DNA from 4 places in the Candidatus Enterococcus lemimoniae genome. Region 2 is predicted to be linked to each of the others. Evidence: riboswitches for the same ligand, from Rfam matches in the RefSeq annotation. Region 2 holds a riboswitch; each other region holds the start of a gene.
The links. A riboswitch is a leader RNA that binds a small molecule or an ion and turns the genes downstream of it on or off. The one in region 2 is predicted to bind magnesium.
Positions count from the first base shown of each region.

Region 1: another riboswitch for magnesium. It lies ahead of A5866_RS16945 (hypothetical protein); the one in region 2 lies ahead of A5866_RS06985 (LCP family protein).
Region 3: another riboswitch for magnesium. It lies ahead of A5866_RS04470 (phosphatase PAP2/LCP family protein); the one in region 2 lies ahead of A5866_RS06985 (LCP family protein).
Region 4: another riboswitch for magnesium. It lies ahead of A5866_RS01135 (FtsW/RodA/SpoVE family cell cycle protein); the one in region 2 lies ahead of A5866_RS06985 (LCP family protein).

Region 1 is NZ_CP147248.1:3,546,223-3,549,370, forward strand. Features, by position in the region: gene A5866_RS16925 (alpha-amylase family protein) at 1-519, shown strand, start outside; gene A5866_RS16930 (PTS lactose/cellobiose transporter subunit IIA) at 535-879, shown strand; gene A5866_RS16935 (SemiSWEET transporter) at 879-1,157, shown strand; gene A5866_RS16940 (DUF6483 family protein) at 1,300-1,650, shown strand; M-box (ykoK) riboswitch at 1,735-1,903, shown strand; gene A5866_RS16945 (hypothetical protein) at 2,025-2,225, shown strand; gene mgtA (magnesium-translocating P-type ATPase) at 2,289-3,148, shown strand, end outside.
Region 2 is NZ_CP147248.1:1,452,396-1,455,543, reverse strand. Features, by position in the region: gene A5866_RS06995 (DUF4809 family protein) at 106-501, shown strand; gene A5866_RS06990 (hypothetical protein) at 579-1,076, opposite strand; M-box (ykoK) riboswitch at 1,320-1,488, shown strand; gene A5866_RS06985 (LCP family protein) at 1,620-2,534, shown strand; gene A5866_RS06980 (FAD-dependent oxidoreductase) at 2,680-3,148, shown strand, end outside.
Region 3 is NZ_CP147248.1:920,323-923,470, forward strand. Features, by position in the region: gene A5866_RS04470 (phosphatase PAP2/LCP family protein) at 1-1,455, opposite strand, end outside; M-box (ykoK) riboswitch at 1,712-1,879, opposite strand; gene A5866_RS04475 (ABC transporter ATP-binding protein) at 2,150-3,148, opposite strand, start outside.
Region 4 is NZ_CP147248.1:227,111-230,258, forward strand. Features, by position in the region: gene A5866_RS01130 (FtsW/RodA/SpoVE family cell cycle protein) at 1-189, opposite strand, end outside; gene A5866_RS01135 (FtsW/RodA/SpoVE family cell cycle protein) at 186-1,367, opposite strand; M-box (ykoK) riboswitch at 1,644-1,813, opposite strand; gene rnhC (ribonuclease HIII) at 2,069-2,998, opposite strand.

The sequences.
Region 1 (3,148 bases), 1.5 Mb from region 2:
TACCAACATTATTATTCTCATTTTCAAGCACCTGTTGGTCAAAAAACAAGTAATCCAGCAGTTACGGTAGCTGCGCAAGTAATCTATTACCCGTTTCCACTTTTTGACATGTATAAAAAACAAGGGGTAAAAGCATACAAAGAGTTGATTTTAGCTGGAATTGATTTTCTTTTAGAGGGAAGAAAACTAGTCAATAGTGACTTACCAACTTCAGCAGATGTAATATTGAACCATCAAGCGATTGAAAAAAGGATTATTTTAAATTTGCTACATTATATTCCAGAACGACGTGCATTAGATTTAGATACAATTGAAGACAAAATTCCATTATATAACCAAACTGTTCAATTGGATGTATCATTGATTGCGTTGAAGTTAGCTTTAAAAGAGTGTATGGTTGAAAGTCTTGTTCAAGTAACAGCTCAAAAGGAGTTGCCATTTGACATGATTGAAGGAAAACTAGTTTTTGATGTATCGAAGATTGATGGATATGAAATAATTGCCTTAACTTACAAATAGAAAGATGTGACAAATATGGATGGATTAGAATTAACAGCTTTTAATATTATCAGTACAGTAGGAACCGCTAAATCAAAAGTGATGGAGAGCATGGACTATGCAAGAAAAGGAAAATTTAAAGAGGCAGAACAGCTGATCAATGAAGCTAATGAATCATTACGAGCTGGAGAAAAGGAGCATTTTACTGTAATCACACAAGAAGCAAAAGAAAAAAATGTTGAACTTACACTGCTTTTTATGCACGCAGAAGATCAGTTGATGACAACTGTTGTGCTTAGAGATGTTGCAAACGAACTTCTAGAAATGAATAAAAATTTTTATGAATTAAAAAATCTAGTGGAAGAGTTAGCAGGAAAATGATGACACTATTAGGTGTAATAGCAGGTGTCTGTACCAGTATTTCATTTATTCCGCAAGCTATCCAGACAATCAAGACGAAACAAACGGAAGGGATTTCCCTAATTACGTACATTATGTTTGTCATAGGTGTGTTTTCATGGGTGATTTATGGGGCTTTAAATGGAGATATTGCCGTTTTACTGACGAATATTGTGACACTTATGCCCTGTTCTATTATTTTGTATTTGAAATTACAAGCAGTGAATGGTGTAAATAAAAAAGAGACTGAACGCAGTTAAATCTGTGTTTTAGTCTTTCTTATTTCTTTAGCATCTACTAACATGGCTTATGTTTAATGGTAGAATGAAAGAGTAGATTAGAAACTGATGAGTAAAATGAATTGGAAGTTTGGCTAAGGCTGAAAAGGAGAGTGACATAATAATGGCATACGAAGAAGATTGGTATATGAGACAATTAAAAATGGTCGTGTTTAATCCTTTTAAGAAAAGTTCAGCAGATCAAGTTATGCCAATGATTATGGTGATGGATGAAGGAACAGGAGAAAATTATTCTGTTCCAATTCAAAGTTATCTATCAGAGCTGATTTTGAAACAAGAAGTGAATCAAGCTGAAAATATCTTGTTTTTAGAATCTAAAAACATGACAAATGAGCAATTTGTGGGTCTTGGTAACTGGTTTTATGACCTCGTGGAGGAGTTATCAGATGAAGAGTTAACAATGGCTAATTTTTCAAGAACAGAAATCGCTCAAGGGAGAGCAGAATTAGCCTGAGCAATAAAAAAAGGTATTTTTGAATTATTTCGTTTTCTTTTGACAATTAGAAAAATATGAACTATGATGAATAAGGATTAAGAACTGAATAATTGTTAGGTGAGGCTCCTATTTGGACACATGCTACTGCCGCGAAAGAATCGAGAGACTCTTAGTTGGTTGAACAGGAATGATCGTGAAGGTCATTCATAACGTAGCTGATAAGAAATTATCTACGCCCTATAGTGCTAAAGCTCAACGATAGAGAAACTTTTATTTAAGTTGCTATTTTAACGCACACTCTATTGTTTAGTGTGCGTTTTGCTGTTTAACACAGATTGCGGAGCAATCTGATGTTAAACAGTACAAGGCGACTGAAAGGAGAGTTGTGACCTTTGTATGAATCACAGCGACTGGCTCCGCCAGAGCTGATGATGGACAGTACTTGGCGACCAAAGGGAGCGAAGTTCCGCAAAAAGAAACAAGCGGTCAGAAGAAAAACAAAAGCCCCATCTAAAAAAATCCATCGTTCCAAAATAAACAAAAAGAGAGGAAGAGCCGTATGGAAGACCCCAGTCATTCGAGAAATAAAATAAATGTCCCCTTCATCTTAGAAACGATGGAATTGAAATAACCTTTCTTTTCTCCTTCTAGATAAGATGAAGTGCAAGGAGGAAAAGAAAATGATGAATAAAAAAATAGTAGATTTAAAAAAAGCTACAAAAGATCAAGAGTTAAAAAAACTAGCAATGTTGTCTGAACGAGAATTAATGATGGAGCTTCGGACTTCAGAAAAAGGTTTATCCGAAGAAGATGCTAAACATCGATTAGAAGAATATGGTCCCAATGAAGTTTCTGCACAAAAACCAACACCAGCAATTATTATGTTTTTAGAAGCATTTAAAGATCCATTTGTTTATGTATTAGCTTTATTGATGGTTGTTTCAGCAGTTACAAAAGATTTTGAAGCAGCCCTTGTGATGGGGATCATGATTTTAGCTAGCGTTATTATTGCTTTTATTCAAGAATATCGCTCTCAAAAAGCAAGTTTGAGTTTAAAAGAACTTATTGAAAATACAACTGCTGTGACACGTGCTGGTCAAATAAAAGAAATTCCGATGGATGAAGTTGTACCAGGAGACATTGTGACTTTGGCGACAGGCGATATGATCCCAGCCGATGCGGTGTTGATTTGGACAAAAGATTTATTTATCAATCAATCGTCATTAACTGGTGAATCAATGCCAGTTGAAAAATTTGTAGATGCAGGGATCGATAAAAATTCCGAATCTGTTGCAGCCTTAGATATGCAAGATTTAGTCTTTATGGGAACGGATGTATTAAGCGGACAAGGAAAAGCGATTATTTTGAAAACAGGACAAAATACTTTCTTTGGCGACATTGCTAAAAATGCAACGACCCAACGTGGAAAAACGTCTTTTGACATCGGCTTGACCAAAGTCAGTAAGTTTTTGCTAAGAATGGTCATGATTCTGTTTCCGATCGTATTTTTGATCAA
Region 2 (3,148 bases):
TAGATGTATCTGAATAAGAAAATCAAGTTACTAATTTATTCGATCATTATTTTTGCTATAATATGTAAGGATAAGAACTAAAAATGATGTGTGAAGGGATTTGTAATGATGAAGAAAGCAACAATTACTAAAACAGTTGATTTGTTGGATGGAGGCTGTAATGTTTGTGGCATTATTGAGAATGAAAATTATATTTTGACGATTGATGAGCAGGAAATTCCTTTAGAAGAGCTGACAGTCAACGCATTGATCACAGCGATTGTTTTGAAAAATGGATATAAGCGGAAATATGAGACGGATGTTATTGATGATTATATTTTGTATATAAAAGAAGGACATCAAGTTAGACTTAAGGAAGAGTATAATTTCCTGATTTATTCAAGTGATACAGCAAAAGTAGAAACGCAAGATCAAATAGTGGATGAAAAACAATTAGTTGAAAAAGTGAATGAAATCTTAGAAACGTTATTCAAGCTAGAAGAATTAGAGTTTTGTTTTTAAACTATCAAAAAGGAGTTCTTGCTAATTGCTGTGAGAACTCCTTCTTGGTATTTTTATTTATAAGTATTCTGTTTTTATTAATCTATTTGAAAATAATCAGACATCATCAATTTTTCAAACCGCTCTTGGGATGCAGCAATAGTTTCATCATGATCATAAATCAATAATTTAAAGTCTTCGGTTTTAGGAATATGTCTGAACGTTTCCGATTCTACCAGCAAAATGATTTGTTGACAAAGCCAATCAAGTACAGTTTGGATAGCTTCTTCATCTTCGACCCAATCATCAAATAAATGAAGAGAAGCAAACCGTTGATTTTCATCCCAGTCACCAGTAGTGTATTTCATCGTTTCAAGTTGTTCTCGGTCGTACCCTTTTTCTGTATAGTATTCAGTTGTTTCTTGCCAAAGGTCAACAGTATTGATACAAAGGTTGATTTCCCCTTCTTCATAGATATTACAGTCTAAGGCAAATGCATAAAATGTTTCATCAGAATGATCCAATAAATAATTATCAATACTATCTGTTAAAAAGCTAAAAAAGAATTCTTGTTGTTTCTCTAAAAAGTTTTCCATGGGCTCCTCCAAGCGTTTCGTCTCCTAAACATTGAAACAGATAATAAGAAGAAAGTCTATCTAAAGTTGTTTTTTAAGAAAATATAAAGATTTTCATCGTGTAAAATTTTAGGTAGTTTAAATCATATACATGGTAGCTCTGAGTGTAGAGTAGTTTAAGTCTAATAACACTATCGTGCATAAGGCAATTATATAAAATTTAATTTGACTTTGTGATTCGATACGCTTATAGTTTAAAATGAATTAAATACTTGTTAGGTGAGGCTCCTATATAAACATAGGCTGCTGCTCAGAAATGTCGAAAGACAGGTGCGGGTAGGACAAATTTCGTCGAATTAAGGCGTTTTTCAAAGCAGCTAAAAGCATAGCTTTTTACGTTATATAGTGCTAAAACTCAACGAAGAGAAGATCAAGGTAAGTTGTAAATAAATGGCATAAGTCCATGTGTTTGCCGCTTCTAATCTAATCCCTTCGCTGAGTGTTCTTGGTGAAGGATTTTTCTTTTATCCCAGAATCCATTTAAGCGGCAGAAAGGAATAACTCATGAAAAAATCTGTAAAAATAACGATCATTACCTTACTCTCCATTTTGCTTGTAGTGGTGAGTGCAGGCTGTTATGCAGCTGTATCATTTCAAACAGCGAAAGAAAAAAGTGAAGCAAACGTTTCTAGTAAAAACCAAAATTTTACTGGCGATGAACAAACGCGTGATAAGGAATTGACTGTAATGGTCGTTGGGAATGATTCTAGAGATGACGATGAAGACCAGGGACGTTCAGATACATTGATGGTAGCCCATTATGATGGTAAAACGAAACAACCAAAACTAATCTCGATCATGCGAGACAGCTACGTAACATTTCCTGATGGCGGACAAGATAAAATCAATGCGGCCTATGCATACGGCGGAGCGCAAATGACCAAAGATGTCTTAAAGACAAATTTTGATTTGCCAATCAACTATTATGTAGTGATTGACTTTAAAGAATTCAGTGATATTATTGATGAACTTTATCCAAAAGGCGTTACGATCGATTCTGAAAAAGACATTAATCTCGATGGTGTAGATATCCTTAAAGGAAAACAAACATTGCACGGAAATAGTTTATTACAGTATGCTCGTTTTAGAATGGATGAAGAAGGCGATTTTGGTCGAATCAGACGTCAGCAACAAGTAATGGACGCTTTAGTGGAACAGTCGAAAGATTTGATCCCAATTTGGGAATTACCTCAGGTTGCAGGGAAAATGGTCGGAAAAATCGATACAAATGTGCCGACAAGTTTATTGATCGATTTAGCAAAAGATTTTCTAACTGGCAACGTAAAACCATTAAAGTCATTATCTGTTCCAGTAGAAGGATCATGGAATTTCAATGATTATACAGAATCCGGTAGTGTGATTGAAATCGATGAGCAAAAAAATGCTGAGGCTATCAAGGATTTTATGAAAGATAATTAGAATAGGATTGAGGATGGAACAAAAGTGATGTCGCTTTTGTTCCATCCTTTTTTCGATTAAAGATAAGGCTATTTCTATGCGTTGGCTTCAAGCTTGTGCTATTCTTTAAGAAAACGGTTTATTTACTTAGAAGGAAGGGTTTGCTATGAAAGTTGTGATCATAGGAGCTTCATTTGCTGGAGTCTCTGCGGCTTTAGCTATCAGAAAAAAACATCCAGAGGCTGAAGTTATTTTAATGGATAAGCAGCAAACAATCGGCTATTTACCTGGCGACATCAATCTTTATTTTAATGAGACAATCAATCCAATCGAAACGGCTCAATTTATTTCAGAACAAGAGTTAGTAGATCAGGGACTAACGTTATTGTTAAATGCAGAAGTTGTTAGAATAGACGCAAAGCAACATATTATTAACTATGAAAAAGAAGCACTTGAGTCGTTTATCTCATTTGATAAACTTATTTTAGCAACAGGCTCTAGTCAATGGTCGCAAAATATTCTCGGCAGCGACTCAGATAAAGTATTGAAATATAAATTTTTACCTGGTGTGCTACAAGCAATCGAGCAATTAGAAAATAGCCGCAAAGTAGCGTTGATCGGTGGTGGCCAAATTG
Region 3 (3,148 bases), 530 kb from region 2:
CTGATAACTTTCAATGTTGTTTAAGGCTTTCTGATAATTTTTCATCAATAAAATCATTTGATCGAGTGTCATATCCGTTTGTCCGTTTTCGCCAATGACATCTAATAATTCTTGGTATCGAAGAACACTCTTCATTGAAGTTAATTCTTTCGTCAGCTGAATCGTGACCTCTCGCTGTCTTTTTTGTCTGCCGTAATCACCTAACGGATCTTCATAGCGCATTCTTGCGTATTGTAATGTTTCCCAACCGCCTAAATGCTGCTCCCCTTTTGGATAATGAATTCCTTCTGCATCAAACTCAAAATCATTATTGACTGTAACACCGCCAACAGCATCACTCAACGCAGCTAAACCATCCATATTGATCACAAAATAATGATTGATTGGGATATCTAAGTAATGCTCAACAGTCTCGATCATCATTTCATCCCCGCCAAATGAATGAGCATGATTGATTTTGTCATACACACCCTCTTTTCCAATTATTTCTACATAAGCATCTCTGGGAATACTCGTAATGGTTGTTTTCTTCAATTGATTATTAACTGTGACAACCATTATCGTATTTGCCCGAAAATCAGTTTTACGCTTTGAATCATTCGCTATTCCTAAAAGTAAAAAGCTCACTGGCTCACTCTTGTCCAACTCTACAGATTTATTTTCTCGATTTAATGGTTGATAGATCTTATCAGCTGTTTTTTGAACATTATTAAAAACCGTAGCACCATAAACCGAAGCACCTGCAACAACAAGTAAAAGTAATGTTAAAGAACTTAAAACTGTTTTTTGGATAAAGCGTTTTTTGGAGTCCGGCGTTGCAAATGTTCTATTTAGAAAAAATCGTTGAAGACAAACATACGAAAGATTTACCCAAGCAAAGCTCAAAAGAAAACCACCAATCACATCACTTGGATAATGCACTCTTAGGTAGATCCGTCCTAAACCAATCAAAAGAACATAGATAATTAGGATTTTTTTTAATCTGTTATAATTTAGGGTTTGCTCAGAGTAAATGGTTTTGACACTCAAAATAAGCGAACAAGCCAAACACATTGCTAAAAGTGAATGTCCACTCGGAAAGCTATAGGACGTTTTTTCCACTAATTGTGCAACATCAGGTCTCGTCCGTGCAACGAAATGCTTCAGCACAAACCCCAATACACTAACGACTAAAACATTACTACTCATCCAGACTGCCAACAATTTATGCTTATTTCGCCATAACCCAAATGAAACCAGTAAACTTATGATAAAAACTGGAATGATCGTAGCAGTTTTAGCAATCAACGCCACAACATTCGTGATAAACCCATTAGGTTTCCAATCAAATCGGTAGATTGCTGAATCTAAATCGCTAAACCACTGAACATTACTGACAATTAAAAAAGTTAGCGCAGTAAACAGTACGATACTTAAAACAGCTGGAGTGAATTTCTTTTCTTTCAACGTATTCATGTAATAAATCCCTTCATTTTCATATTCAAGCCGGTCGTTGGCTCAAAGTTATTCCTTTGATCCTTAGAGCAAAGAAAAAACCACTAAACTCACGCTCCTAAGTAAAATAGCAGCGAAACATCTAGCGGTCATTTCCGTCAAACTACACTCCTAAAATACACAGGCAGGTACTACGACGGTAAAAATGAAGTAAACAGGCAAGCCATCTACTCAACTAAAAAAAGCCAAACATTTTTTTCCTAGACGTTTGACTTTTAATCAATCTCATCGTCTGAGTTTTAGCACTATACAACGTAAAGAAAATCTCTTAGCTATTTTATGAAAAGCCTTAATTCGACAATTCCTGTTTTACACATTGGCGTCTTTCGACGTTTCTGCGCAATAGCCTGTGTTTGTATAGGAGCCTCACCTAACAAGGTTATTTTTCTATTTATTTTTCTAAATAATAACGCTAGCATAAATCTTTTTCAAGTTGTTTTATGACTCTTTAACTTTTCTTAATTTAAAGTCAATTATTTTAAACTGACAAACAGTTATCATCTTTCTTCAACTACAAGAGATAACTATCGTTAGACTTTAACTATTTAAACACTTCCAGCAACGAAAAAAAGCTAGAAAAGACTAACTACGCCTTTTCTAACTTTTTTATAAGATAATCGAATTTCGCTTAACTTAAATGACTAAACTGCGTTGCTTACTCATCCAACTCTTCAAATTGTGAGTTGTAAAGTGAGGCATAATAGCCACCTTCAGCGAGTAATTCTTCATGTGTTCCTTGTTCTTTAATATCTCCATCTTGCATGTAAAGAATCTTATCTGCATCTTTGATGGTTGATAAACGGTGAGCGATAACGAATGACGTACGACCTGCCATTAAGTTATTCATTGCTCCTTGGATCAATCCTTCCGTTCTTGTATCAACAGATGAGGTTGCTTCATCAAGGATCAAAATTGGTTTATCTGCTAAAATTGCACGAGCAATTGTTAATAGTTGTTTTTGACCTTGCGAAATATTGGAAGATTCTTCATTTAATTCCATGTTGTAGCCGCCAGGCAAGGTTTGAATAAAGTGATGTACGTGAGCCGCTTTTGCTGCTTCGTAAACTTCTTCGTCTGTTGCATCTAAACGACCATAACGAAGGTTTTCCATAATGGTTCCTTTAAATAACCATGTATCCTGTAAAACCATTCCGATATTTTTACGTAAATCTGCACGATTAAAGTCTTTGATATTGTGTCCGTCGATTTTAATCGCGCCAGACGTTACATCATAAAAGCGCATCAATAGTTTGACCATCGTCGTTTTACCGGCTCCCGTTGGTCCAACAATCGCCACCGTTTGGCCTGGATCAACATGTGAACTGAAATCATTGATAATGATTTTATCTGGTGTGTAACCAAAACGTACGTGTTCAAAATCAACCATACCTTTGGCTTTATCGATTTTAACTGGATTTGGTACAGTTTGTGCTTCTTCATCTTCTTCAAGAAATTCAAAGACGCGTTCTGCAGCCGCAGCCATTGATTGCAGCAAGTTAGATACTTGTGCTAATTGTGCAATTGGTTGTGTCAAGTTACGTACATATTGGATAAAGGCTTGAATATCCCCTACTGTGATCGTACCATTGTAGGCTAAAATCCCACCGAAGATCGCAACAGCAACATAGCCTAGATTTCCAACAAAGTTCATGAT
Region 4 (3,148 bases), 1.2 Mb from region 2:
AAACATTGTCCCGATTCCTAAAATAGTCCATAAAAGCTGCTTTTTCAATAATGGAGCAATAGATTCAACAGTCGGATCAGCATAGAACGCGCCATACTGTGCAACAAAACCAATGAGTATCAAAAGAAAAACGGGTAAGAGGAGGGCGTAGTTTACGGGTTCGTTAGTTTTAGCGATTGTTTTTCTCATACGTTTTCTCCTCGTTGGCGATCCCATTCTCGAATTTCTGAGCCTCGGGCGTTTAACGCAATGCCTAGTGTCGTACTCAGAATCAGCAAGCTAGATCCACCATAACTAATAAAAGGAAAAGTCAGTCCCGTCATTGGAATATAGCCTAAAAGACTACCGACATTTACAGCAACTTGAAGGCAAATCAAGGTGCCACAACCAATATAAAGGTAAGAATAATAAAGATTTTTTGATTTTATAGCTAAAAGGAACAAGCGAGCGGCGATGAAGAAAACTAAAAATAAAATCCCCAAAGAAAAAATTAATCCCAGCTCTTCAATACAAATTGCAAAGATAAAGTCTGTATCTGCTGCGGGCAAATAGCCTTTTTTTTGAATGCTGTTGCCAAGACCACGTCCCCAGAAACCGCCATTATGCATTGCGTAGTAAGCGTTGGATGTTTGAAAACCTTTACCCGTTGGATCGATAAAAGGATTTTGCATGACCTCAAAACGAGTAACTAAATAACTGAATTTTTCAGGCATCCAGTCAGTTGGAATGGAAAGCAAAAGGACGGTTCCCAAGCGTTTTATTACGACAAAACCAAGTAGGGAAAGTGACATAAACAACGGAGAAAGACCGCTTGATAAAAACAAAACTGAAACCAAAATAAAAATCATGGATGCCCCGGCGATATTAGGTTGAAGTGCGACTAGCAACATGAAGAAGCAGCAAATCAATAGTGAACGCTGATGGTTTTTGAATGAAAAGGGAACTAAACGATCATTTTTCGCAAGGTGAGCTGCAACATAAAGAATCAGTATTAGTGGAACTAACTCGGAGGGTTGAAATAATAGCACTCCTAAGTTGATCCAACGTTTAGCGCCGCCAACGCTAGTACCAATCAGTGGTAAGGTCACTAACGTTAAGAAGGTCAATACAAGTAAAAGGCTGATAATACTTGGCTTGCGAAAGACATTTAAATTGATTCGATAAACAAATGCCATACAAATTAAACTAAAAAGAAAGTAAGTTGTTTGTTTGATGGCTTTGCTAGCTGTTCCAAGATTGCTGTCTAATAAGTGATAAGAGCTAGAACTGTAAACCATTAAAATCCCGATAATACAAAGAATAAAGTATGGGGTTAGGATGTAAAAGTCTAAATAATGTAATTTGGATAAACGTTTTGGTTGATTCATTTTTTATTCCTCGCTAATCATTTTATTGATCATCAAATAAAGTGTGCATTAGGAATCGACTTAGATGTCGTTAAAAAAGTTTTTTCTGCTGTAAACAATGAAGTGTCTTACTTACTTGATAAAGAAAAATAGAGTAGCTTGCTCGAATTTCCTTTATTCCAACCTAGTTTCACCCCCAAAACCTATAGAATACACTGTCACTATTTATCAAAACAAAAAAACTTCGCTTAAATAACTCAGCGAAGGGGGATTGATTTCAGCACAAATAGAGCTTTCTCATCATTCTCATCGTTGAGTTTTAGCACTATGAAACGTAAAAAGCAGAGCTTTTAGCTACTTTGTGAAAAGCCTTAATTCGACAATTCCTGTCCTACCCATTCCTGTCTTTCGACATTTTTGAGCAGTAGCCTGTGTTTTCATAGGAGCCTCACCTAACAAGTTATTTAGATCGCCTTAAATATAGTGAATATTTAAGGAGAAGTCAATTGGGTAAAGGTTAATTTTTTTATAAGTATAGAAGTAAAGAGCAACATGTATTTTGATTTGACGGGAATCTGGCTGTTCTTGTTTGCTTGATTGCTCGTTGCTATTTAATGACTAACTTTATATTTTCTTAATCTTAAAATGATAAATGACATAGCTACAACGTAAATAAGATAAAAACAACCCAAGATAGATTTCTAGTCTGTCTTGGGTTGTTTTTATCTTTTGGCAGCAATTTTTTTTGCTTTTTCTGTATTAGCAAAGTGAAGTTTTACATATTTACTTAATAATTCCATACCACCTTTAGCCAAAACGTTTGCGGCCACTTTATCCGAAGTTGCTCCAGCTCCTGATGGGACTTTCATGCCTAATTCTTTTGATTCTTTATCTAATTCCTCTAAAAACGCCGCACGACTGATGATCGAGGCCGCTGCTACCGCCACATGGTATTGTTCCCCTTTAGTGATAAAATAAAGCTTCTCACTGACTTGATTTTGTTCATTTCGTACATATTTTTTGTAGTTTGCTTCTGGCGTAAATTGATCGATCAAGATTGCTTCTGGTTTCGTCGGTGCAAGCTCATTTAAGAGTAAGTGGATTGCCTGATTATGCAAGGCAACTTTCATATGGACTGCATTGTATTTTGGTTGGATTTGATTGTATTTTTCTGGCTCTACGATCAGAAGTTTGTAAGGAATCAACTCTTTAATAACAGATGATAACTGAACGATTTGAGGATCAGTAAGCTCTTTTGAGTCTCTTACGCCAAGAGCTTTTAATTTTGTCACCATGGTTTTATCGACATAGGCCGCACAAACAGTGACCGGTCCAAAATAACTACCATTACCAACTTCATCACTCCCTAAAACAGAAAGCTGACTGAAATTTGCCGGAAGTGTACTGCTTTTTTTGGAAGGTGAAGCTGACTGTTTGCTTTGAGTAGGCTGCCCCCATTTAGCAGCTATTTTCTCAGCATCTGGACCTTGAAAGACAATTTTGCCAGAAGTATAGGCTGTAATCGTTGTGTTGCCAACTTTGGCAACAAAGTCAGAGTAAGGAACGTGTCGATTTAAACGATGTTTCTCGTAGAATGAGTTCATTTTTTTTATTGTATCTTTGGTTACTTTGATTACCTGAGTTTGGGACATAGTGGTGCTCCTTTCGAATCTTCTTATCTATAGTAAAGCAAAAGAATAAAAAAGTGAAGTAGGATTCTTTGGTGAAAAGTAAAAAATGTATCGAGATTAATCGCGTTTTAATAACGTATATTTGAGTTTCCCGAAGATCTATGGTAGAAT